2 regions of the Xanthomonas sp. F4 genome follow, and region 2 is predicted to be linked to the other one. Evidence: predicted binding sites of a transcription regulator. Region 2 holds the regulator's gene; the other holds the start of a gene.
What was found. The regulator FliA, encoded in region 2, starts transcription of late flagellar genes. The targets are predictions, from matches to a motif close to TAAAGTTTNNCNNNCNNNGGCCGATAA.
Positions count from the first base shown of each region.

Region 1: the regulator FliA is predicted to act here: its motif matches at 1,489-1,515, upstream of FHR66_RS01725 (methyl-accepting chemotaxis protein).

Region 1 covers NZ_JAASQX010000001.1:392,206-397,589, reverse strand. Annotated here, with positions in the region: gene FHR66_RS01725 (methyl-accepting chemotaxis protein) at 1-1,299, opposite strand, end outside; gene FHR66_RS01720 (DUF6630 family protein) at 1,816-2,313, shown strand; gene FHR66_RS01715 (DUF3228 family protein) at 2,383-2,940, opposite strand; gene FHR66_RS01710 (M14 family metallopeptidase) at 3,144-4,064, opposite strand; gene FHR66_RS01705 (alpha-amylase family protein) at 4,401-5,384, shown strand, end outside.
Region 2 covers NZ_JAASQX010000002.1:97,452-102,835, reverse strand. Annotated here, with positions in the region: gene flhA (flagellar biosynthesis protein FlhA) at 1-553, shown strand, start outside; gene flhF (flagellar biosynthesis protein FlhF) at 730-2,367, shown strand; gene FHR66_RS08340 (MinD/ParA family ATP-binding protein) at 2,354-3,238, shown strand; gene FHR66_RS08335 (RNA polymerase sigma factor FliA) at 3,235-3,984, shown strand; gene cheY (chemotaxis response regulator CheY) at 4,004-4,396, shown strand; gene FHR66_RS08325 (protein phosphatase CheZ) at 4,397-5,005, shown strand; gene FHR66_RS08320 (chemotaxis protein CheA) at 5,010-5,384, shown strand, end outside.

The DNA.
Region 1 (5,384 bases), on a different contig from region 2:
CAGCGCGTTGGTGCCGTGGACCATGCGCCCGTATTCGCCGGGGAAGCGCTCGGCGTCCATCCGGTAACTCATCTCGCCGGCGTCGTGGCGCTGCGCCATCTCCGCCTGGGCCTGCATCACCGCCTGCAACTGCGTCTGCATGCTGCCCATCGCATCCAGCAGCTGGCCCAGTTCGTCGTCGCGACGGTGGCGGACCTGGCTGTCCAGGCGCCCGGCGGCGACCGCCGAGGACACGCGCACCGCCTCGGCCAGCGGATCGAGCACCTGCCGGCGCAGCAACAGGTACAGCGCACCGCTCAGCAACAACGCCGAGAGCAGGCCGACCGCGGCGATGGTCCACAACAGCGCACGCGCCTTGGCCATGACCAGCGCATACGGCACCGAGATGCCCAGCGCGAACGCCTGGGGCGCATCGCCGATCTTCAGCGGCACGAACACGTTCAATGCATCCTCGCCGTCGGCGCGGCGATGGTCGAATACCACCTCGCCCTTGGCCACGCGCGCGAGCATGTCCTTGGACCAGGCGTCGTTGCGGGTCTTGCCGACCTGCTGCGGATCGCGGCTGGCCATCACCATGCCCAACGGCGACAGCAGGCTGGCGTAGCCCTCGCCCATCGGCCGCAGCGCGGCGATGCGCTGCTGCAGCGTATCCAGGGTGAAGTCGACGGTAACCACACCTAGGAAGCGGCCGTTCTCCAGGATCGGCGTGGCCAGCGTGGTCATCAACGTGTCCTTGCCGGCCACCGGGTAGTAGTACGGCTCGATCACCACCGGCTTGTGCGTATTGCGCGCCAGCAGGTACCAGTCGCCGTCGCCCGGCTTCTCGTAGTCGCGCAGCGCCTCGCGCACCAGCTTGCCGTTCTGCCGCGACCACCAGGTCATGTAGCGGCCGGTGGCATCGTGGCCCTCGGCACCGACGAAGGCCTTGTCGTTGCCGTCGAACGCGTCCGGCTCCCACATCGTGCTGATGCCCAGCCATTGCGGATGCGCGTCGAGCTGGCTGCGCAACACCGCGGTGGCGGTGGCACGCGACAGGCCAGCGGCGTGCTGCACGCGGAAGCTGTTGGCCAGCGCATCGCTGGCGTCGAAGGCAACACCGATCTCGCGCGACACGCGCTGCGCTTCCAGTTGCGCCAGGTTCTCGATGCTGGTGCGCGAGGTCGACAGCAACGCATCGCTGCTGCGCCAGTAGATGATCATCGCGGTCAGGCCGAAACAGGCGAGCGCGAGCAGGCCGGTACCCAGCATCAGGCGTTTGGCGACGCTGCCGCGACGTCGATGCGGCGACGGAGTGGACATGAAGGCTTCCTTGGCGGGGAGAGGGAATACGGTCGCGGGGAACGCGCACTGCGTCAGCTCACCGCAGCGCGCGGCGCGAGCGCGCCGTGTCCGTTGCCGATGATCTGCCCGGAACGCCTTCCCCATCGGGCCACGACGCGCGGCCGGGCATCACGTCCCGGCGCGGCTGCATGGCGGCCCACCCCATCGCTATCGTCCCGTCGCCCGCAAACTTGATGGCCATCCCGCGCCAGGCCGATGAACGGACGGGTGTTCGCGTTCAAAGCGGCCGATCGCGCGTGGTTTTCTCCTGTATGCATGCGCCAGTGAACAGCTGCGTGCACTGGTGCAGCACTGCGTGTCGGCATACACAAGCGCGACGGCATGAGGGACGAGCCATGCGGATACCGGCGAGGTACGCGCGGTATGCGAGCAAGCCGCACGCGAACGGACGGCGCCCCCGGTGCGGCCACGGCAGCCCGGTGTTGCTGCCGGCACGACGGTGCATCGACAATGGCCCGTACAAGGAGAGAGGCCATGCACCCTGCCCGCGACAGCTGGACGTCCATCTGCGACACGGTTGCGCCCGAAGACCACGACCTGGGCGACGACGTTGCGCTCGCCGTGGAGGCGCCGGCGCGCTATCTGCAGCGGTTCGAAGAATCGCTGTTCGAGCGCGGCATCGAAGAGCCCCATCAGGTCACTCCGTGGCTAGCCCTGGTCGACGGGTTGATCGCCCGGCGCTTGTGCACCGAGGTGGATTGGAAAGTGGACGCCGCCGACCTCGCCCACGCGCTGGGCGAACTGCGGCCCCTGGCGGGCATGCGGAACGTGCTGTCGCCACTGGCCGCATCGCAGACACGCAACGAAGAGGCGCTGACGCTCGCGGCGCGCTGCCTGCACGCGCAGGGCATGGCACTGATCCATCTCGACATCGACAGCGACAGCTATCCGTTGCTGGTCGTCCCTGTGGACCGGGGCGAGGCGACGCGGCGGATGGCCGAAGCGTTGGGCGAACGCGCCGCCGCCCTGTAAGCCGCGACGCGCGTATCGCCGTCGCACGCATCTTCCGGCGTGCTGGGCATCGACACGTGCGAGCCGGGCTTACGGCCGCCAGTTGGCGTTGTATTCCCAGAACGCCACGCTGCGTCGATAGGCGTCGCGATCCAACGGAACGCCGGAGCCACCCTCCTCCACGCCCAGCGCATTGCGCAGCATGGTGATCGGCGCCATCGGGATCTCCTGCGGCTCGGCGGTGTACAGGCAACCGACCACGCCCCAGTCCGCCTCGATCGGCGCGCCCTCGTGGGCGAGTTGTTCGCGGCTGTAGAGGATGGGCAGCAGGTACTCCGCCACCGGCGGCTCGACCCCTTCGAACCAGCGCACCAGTACCGGCAGTTCCTCGCGACTGCGCGCCTCGTAGCCGGAACGCAGCAGGCGCCGGTTGGCGTCGGTGATCGGCACGGTCAGGCAGCGCGTCGAGGTCCAGTTGCGGTGCACGTGCAACTTGCAGAATGGCGCGTAGCCGTCGAGCACCTGCAGCGGCGCGTGCGCGTTGAGATGCTGCTCGAACTGTTCCGGCGTGCAGTCCTGGATCGCATTGCGGCGGCCATCGCGCGGGAACAGGCGCGTGCGGGCGAACGGCGTGAGGACGATGGACATGGCGGACTTGGCGAACGAGGGCGGACAAGCGTAGCGCGCGGCACGGCCGGTGCCCACCGTGCCGCCAGATCCCGATGCGTATCTGGCGCATCAGCCTCAGCATGGGAAACCAGGATAGGAGCGGCTTCAGCCGCGACGGGCGTTACCGGCAATGCCGTCGCGGCTGAAGCCGCTCCTACGGATGCTACGCACCACGCTTCCGGTTAGGGATGCGCCAAGGCGTAATCGATCGCCGCGCGCACCGCCGCCGCCTGCGCGGCATTGCACTGCTCCGGCGTCGCGCTGGCGCTGTCCGGGTATACCTCGGTGGTGGTGGTGTAGCGCGCGTCGGTGATGCCCGCGCACAGGCCCAGCCGCTTCACCGGATAGTTGATGACACCCGGCGCGGCCAGCGGCGTGCCGATCAGTTCGCCGGCGGCATCGGCCGGTGCGATATGGGTGACCTGCGCCACCGCGGCCAGCACCGCCTGCTGGAACGCCGGCTGCGGATTCTCGCTGTCGCCGACCAGGTAGAACCCGTCGGGAATGCCGCCCGGCTCGTAGGCGATGCCATCGCGCGCGGCCAGCGCCGGACGGAACTCGGACTCGTCGCTGTCGGTGGTCTCGTGCAGGTCGATGTGCATGCGCACCCGATCGCGCAGCGGCGCCACCAGGCGCAGCAGCGCGGCCGACTCCTGCGCCGGGCTGTCGGCGCGGAACGAACGGTTGGGATCCAGCGCATCGGCGTTCCAGCGGTGAATGCGTTCGTACGCCCACGGGCTCACGCACGGCGCCACCAGCACGTTGGCGCGGCCGGCATACGCGTCGGCATGCTGCTGCGCGAACTGCAGCGCGCCATGCACGCCGCTGGTCTCGTAGCCATGCACGCCGCCGGTAACCAGCATGCACGGCGAGGCGTCGTCCCAGTTGCGGCTGCGCAAGGCCAGCAGCGGATAACGCTCCTGCGCATACGCCAGTTCCCCGTACGCGACCACCTCCCACTGCCCGCGCAGGCCTTCGATGGCGGCGACCACCTCGTCCTGGTAGCTGCGCCGGCGCGGCTGTGTAGCCAGCCAAGCCGCCTTCTCGGCGGGGCCCCAGGGCACGCCGGGGGTTCCGATCGGATAGAAGGCTGCGCTGGTCATGGTGCGGCTCCGCGTCGACAGGTGAGGGCGGCGACTGTAGCAAAGCGCATGGGCCGCGATGCGACATGTGCCGCGAATGCAGCGTTCGTGGTGCTCCCATGCGGAAGCGGAAACAGATCCCGCTTTCGCGCGCTGTCGCCATGAATACGTATGTAGCGCGCGCATGTTGCGCCGCGATGCGCGCTTAGCATCCTCCCGCCGCATGCCAGCCCCGCGGCGACGTCACGCCCTGTCCTGCAGGCGTTCCTGCCTGCGCCCACGCAACGAGGAGATCGAACGATGCGCGTCCCATCCGCCGCTGCAAATCGTCTGCTGCGCCTGCATCGCTGGCGCAGCCTGCTGGTCGGCCTGCTGCTGCTCCTGGCCACCGCCAGCGCCCAGGCCGACGTCATCCTGCATGCCTTCAACTGGCCGTACGCCACCGTGGAAGCGCGCGCCGCGCAGATCGCCGCCGCCGGCTACCGCAAGGTGCTGGTGGCGCCGGCCTACCGCTCGCAGGGCGACGCCTGGTGGGCGCGCTACCAGCCGCAGGACATGCGCCTGATCGACAACCCGCTCGGCGACACCGACGCCTTCGCCAGCATGGTGCAGGCTCTGAAGGCGGTGGGCGTGGAGACCTATGCCGACGTGGTGCTCAACCACATGGCAAACGAAGCGGCCACGCGCTCGGACCTGAACTACCCGGGCAGCGCGGTTCTCGGCCAGTACGCCGCCAATCCGCAGCGCTATGCGTCGCTGCGGCTGTTCGGCGACCTCTCGCAGAACTTCCTCAGCGCCAGCGATTTCGGCCCGGCGCAATGCATCACCAACTACAACGACCCCTACCAGGTGCGCACCTACCGCATCTGCGGCGGCGGCAACGATCCCGGCCTGCCGGACCTGGTCGGCAACGACTGGGTGGTGCAGCAGCAGCGCAACTATCTGCTGGCGCTGAAGGCACTGGGCGTGACCGGCTTCCGCATCGATGCGGCCAAGCACATGACCTTCGACCATTTGAACAAGGTGCTCGATGCGCAGGTGCGCTCCGGCGTGCTGGTGTTCGGCGAAGTCATCACCGGCGGCGGCAGCGGCAATTCCGACTACGACCAGTTCCTGGCGCCGTACCTGCAGGCCACCCCGCACGCGGCCTACGACTTCCCCTTGTTCAACTCGGTGCGCAACGCCTTCGCCTATGGCGGCAGCATGGACCAGCTGGTGGACCCGGGCGCCTACGGCCAGGCGCTGCCCGGCGCACGTGCGGTGACCTTCGCCATCACCCACGACATCCCCAACAACGCCGGCTTCCGCTACGCGATCATGGACCCGGTCGACGAGACCCTG
Region 2 (5,384 bases):
AGTGCAGCAACTGCTGGCGACCCTGGCCAAGAGCGCGCCCAAGCTGGTCGAGGACCTCACCCCCAAGGCGCTGCCGCTGTCGGTGGTGGTGCGGGTGCTGCAGAACCTGCTGATCGAGAAGATCCCGGTGCGGCAGCTGCGCAAGATCGTCGAGGCCCTGGTCGAGCACGCGCCGCAGAGTCAGGAACCCGGCGCACTCACCGCCGCCGTACGCAACGCCCTGGGCCGGTTCATCGTCCAGGAGATCGCCGGCATGGCCCCGGAACTGCCGGTGTTCACCCTGGCCCCGCAATTGGAACGTGTCTTGCAGGACTCTACCCAGGGCAACGGCGCGGCGCTGGAACCCGGACTGGCCGAACGCTTGCACCAAAGTCTGGCGGACTGCGTGAGCAAGCAGGAGGCGCGCAACGAACCGGCAGTGGTGCTGGTGCCGGCGCAGGTCCGCGCCGCCCTCGCCCGCCTGGTCCGCCACAGCGTCCCCGCGCTGTCGGTCCTGTCCTACAGCGAAGTGCCGGAGGACAAGCGGCTGAAGTTGGTCGGCACGATCAGCTGATTGGCGGGGATTGGTGATTTGGGATTCGGGAGTCGCAACAGCGGGCCCGGCACGCGGAGAGAGACAGCAATGACACGAACGAACACAACCAGAGCAAGGCGACCGGATAGCAGCCATGCCATGGCGGCCTCCGCAACCAATCCCCACTCCCCAATCCCGAATCCCGGCACTCACCCATGAAGATCAAACGCTTTGTCGCCCCCGACATGCGCACCGCCTTCCGGATGGTGCGCGACGAGCACGGTCCGGATGCGGTGATCCTGTCCAACCGGCGTACCGACGAGGGCATCGAGATCGTCGCCGCCAGCAATTACGACGAGGCCCTGGTGCAGCGGGCGCTGGATTCGGTGCGCCCGGACGAGGCGCCACGCGCCGCCGCCGCGGCGCAGGCACCGGCCACTGCCGCACCGCGCGCCGCCCGCAGCGACAAGGCCGCGGCCAGCCCGGCGATGGCGATGATGGCCGCGATCAGCGAGCGCCGTGGTGGCGCCGCGGCGACCGCACCGGCCGCTGCCGCAGCGCGGCCGCTGACCCAGCCGGCGGCGCTGGCCGCCTCGGCCATGCCCGCCGCGGCCGCCCCGGCTGCCGCAGCGCGCCCGGCCGCAGCGGCCAAGGCCCCGGCACCGGCCACGGGCCGCGCCGACTTCAGCATCCCCGAGGACGTGTTCCGCAACGCCCCGATCAGCGTGCCCATGCCCAGCCCGTTCGCCGCCGCCACCGCGGCGCCGGCCGCCGAGGCCGTGCCGGCCTGGCGCGACGACGTCGCCGCGGTGGCGCTGACCCCGGTGGCGAGCCCGGCCCCGGCCGTGCCTGCGCCGAGCGCGGCCAAGCCGGACGCGCCGGCCACTGCCGGAATCCCGGCGGCCGCGACGCTGGCGGCGGTGCCGACCTTCCCGGCCCCGCAGAACGACGAACAATTGACGCAGCTGCGCGACGAACTGGCGCTGATGCGGCAGATGATCGAGCGCGAGATGAACCGCCTCACCGACGAACGCCTGCGCGGTTCGCCGGTCCGCGCCCAGGCCCTGGAATTGATGGACGACTATGGCTTCGACAGCGGCATCACCCGCGACGTGGTCATGCAGATCCCCGCCGACCTGGAGCTGCACCGCGGCCGCGGGCTGATGCTGGGCCTGCTGTCCAAGCGCCTGCCGATCGCTCCGCTGGACCCGATCGAGGAAGGCGGCGTGATCGCCCTGATCGGCCCCACCGGCGCCGGCAAGACCACCACCATCGCCAAGCTGGCCTCGCGCTTCCTGGAGCGCCATGCCGCCCGCGACGTGGCCCTGGTGACCACCGACACGGTCCGCGTCGGCGGCCGCGAACAGTTGCACAGCTACGGCCGCCAGCTCGGCATCGCCGTGCACGAGGCCGACAGCGACGCCGCGCTGCAGCAGTTGCTGGAGCGCCTGGCCGACTACAAGCTGGTGCTGATCGACACCGCCGGCATGGGCCAGCGCGACCGCGCCCTGGCCGCCCAGCTGCACTGGCTGCGCGCCTCGCGTGTGGTCCGATCCTTGCTGGTACTGCCTGCCAATGCCCATTTCTCCGACCTGGACGAGGTGGTGCGCCGGTTCGCCGGCGCCGACCCACAGGGGGTCATCATGACCAAGTTGGACGAGACCGGGCGGTTCGGCAGTGCCTTGTCGGTGGTCGTGGACCACCGCCTCCCCATCACCTGGGTGACCGATGGACAGCGCGTGCCGGACGACCTGCACCGCGCCAACGCCGCCAGCCTGGTATTGCGCCTTGAAGATTTGCGGCGCGCTGCCGATAAGCCCTGTACTCCGGAGCAGACCCATGCCGTCGCGTGACTACGTCAATCTGACCAATGCCTTCCCCCTGTCGGCGACGCGTAGCGAACCGCTGGGTCCGGTGCGCACCATCGCCGTGACCGGCGGCAAGGGCGGCGTGGGCAAGACCAACATCTCGGTCAACCTGTCCATGGCGCTGGCCGACATGGGCAAGCGCACCCTGCTGCTGGACGCCGACCTCGGCCTGGCCAACGTCGACGTGCTGCTGGGGCTGACGCCCAAGTTCACCGTGGCCGACCTGGTCGCCGGGCGCTGCACCCTCGAAGAAGTGCTGATCGACATGCCCAACGGGCTGATGGTGGTGCCCGCCGCCTCCGGCCGCCGTTACATGGCCGAGCTGCCGCCGGCCCAGCACGTGGGCCTGGTCAACGTGTTCTCCGAGCTGCAGCGCGAGCTGGACGTGATGATCGTCGACACCGCCGCCGGCATCACCGACAGCGTGCTGACCTTCTGCCAGGCCGCGCAGGACGCGGTGGTGGTGGTCTGCGACGAGCCGGCCTCGATCACCGACGCCTACGCCCTGATCAAGGTCCTCTCGCGCGAGCGCGGCGTGGACCGGGTGCAGATCGTCGCCAACATGGTGCGCGACCTCAACGAAGGCCGCCTGCTGTACGACAAGCTGAGCCGGGTCTGCGAGAAGTTCCTCGGCGACGTGTCGCTGAACTACCTGGGCTGCGTGCCGCAGGACGACTGGCTGCGCCTGTCGGTGCAGCGCCAGCAGCCGGTGGTCAAGGCCTACCCGTCCAGCCCGTCGGCGCAGGCGATCTCCGAGATCGCCCGGCGCACCGCGCGCTGGCAGGCGCCGACCGCCCCGCGCGGCAACGTCGAGTTCTTCGTCGAACGCATCATCCAGCGCGGGGTGGCCGCATGAACGCCGCCGCCCACTACCGCGCCGTCCAGCGCAACAGCGCCAACGACTACATCGCCCAGCACTCGGACCTAGTCCGGCGCATCGCCCATCACCTGGCGGCGCGACTGCCGGCCAGCGTCGAGATCGACGACCTGATCCAGGCCGGCATGATCGGCCTGATCGAGGCTTCGCGCAGCTACGACGCCGAACAGGGCGCCTCGTTCGAGACCTACGCCTCGATCCGCATCCGCGGCTCGATGATCGACGAGATCCGCCGCGGCGACTGGGTGCCGCGCTCGGTGCACCGCCGCGCCCGCGACGCCGCCTCGGCGATCCGCAAGATCGAACAGAGCACCGGCCGCGCCGCCGCCGCCAACGAAGTGGCCGCGGCGATGGACATGCCGCTTCCCGAATACCTGCGTTTGATGGAAGATGCCGCCCGCGGCCAGGTGCTGAGCCTGGAGTCGCGCATCGAGGACCATGGCGAGCTGGATACCATCGCCAAGGGCGGACCCAATCCGCAGCAGATGCTCGAGCGCAGCGAATTCGGCCGCGAGCTGGGCAAGGCCATTGCGCAGTTGCCCGAACGCGAGCAGTTGGTGCTGTCGCTGTACTACGAGCAGGAATTGAACCTCAAGGAAATCGGCGCGGTACTCGGGGTCAGCGAGTCGCGCGTGTGTCAGATCCATGGCCAGGCCACGGTACGGTTGCGCGGACGCCTGAAGGCGTTCGGTGTCGCCGATGCCGGTCTGGAAGACGAAGAATAGGAACCCTTAGGAGTCAGTGGTGAACAAGAACATGCGGATTTTGATCGTGGACGATTTCTCGACGATGCGGCGCATCGTCAAGAATCTGCTCGGCGATCTGGGCTTCACCAACACCGCCGAGGCCGAAGACGGCAACAGCGCCCTGGCCGCGCTGCGCTCGGCACCGTTCGAGTTCGTGGTCACCGACTGGAACATGCCCGGCATGACCGGCATCGATCTGCTGCGCAACATCCGCGCCGACGACAAGCTCAAGCACCTGCCGGTGCTGATGGTCACCGCCGAGGCCAAGCGCGAGCAGATCATCGAGGCCGCGCAGTGCGGCGTGAACGGCTACATCATCAAGCCGTTCACCGCGCAGACGCTGCAGGAGAAGCTGGGCAAGATCTTCGAACGCCTGGGAGCGACCGCCTAAATGGAAGCCACCGCCGAACGTACCGCCCTGATCGAACGCCTGCAAGGCGCGCTGGACGCGCTGGAGAACGGCGACGAGGCCGGCTGGCGCAGGGAGATCGACACCCTCGCCGCCTGGCGCACGCGGCCGATGATGCAGGGCCTGAGCCGGCTCGCGCGCGATCTGGGTCAGGCGCTCGGCGAACTGCCGGTGGTGCCCAGCGAGGCCGGCGAGCTGGACGACGCCTGCTCGCGTCTGGACCACGTGGTGGAGATGACCGAACAGGCCAGCCACCGCACCCTGGACCTGGCCGAGGAATGCCGCGCGCTGGCCAACCAGCTCGCCGCCGGCGGCCTCAGCGGCGACCAGGGCGAGATCCTCGACAAGATCCGCCACAACCTCACCGAAATGGCGCTGGCGCAGAGCTTCCAGGACCTGACCGGGCAGATCATCCGCCGCGTCGCCGGCATCGTGCGCCGCGTGCACGAAGGCTTCGGCGCGCTGGGGCTGCCGCCGAAGGAAGAACGCAAACCCGACGGCAGCCTGGCCGGCCCGGCCCTGCCCGGTCTGGACCGCCACGGCGTGTCGCAGAACGACGCCGACGACCTGCTGTCCGGACTGGGACTGTAATGCCATGAGCGCCGTACCCGACGACATCGCTGCCGACTTCATCATCGAGGCCCAGGAGATCCTGGACCGGCTCGGCGAGCAGTTGGTGTCGCTGGAGCAGGCGCCCGAGGACAGCGGCCAGCTCAACGCCGTGTTCCGCGGATTCCACACGCTCAAGGGCGGCGCCGGCTTCCTGGCGATCAACGCCATGGTCGAACTGTGCCACGCCGCGGAGGAAACCCTGGGCATGGCCCGCGCCGGCCAGGCCACCCTGCAGGCGCGGCACTTCGACGCCGCGCAGCAGTCGCTGGACTACCTGCAGTCGATGCTCGACGCCTTCGGCAGCGGCCAGGAGCCACCGCGTGCGCCGCCGGAACTGATCGCGCAGTTCGACGCGCAC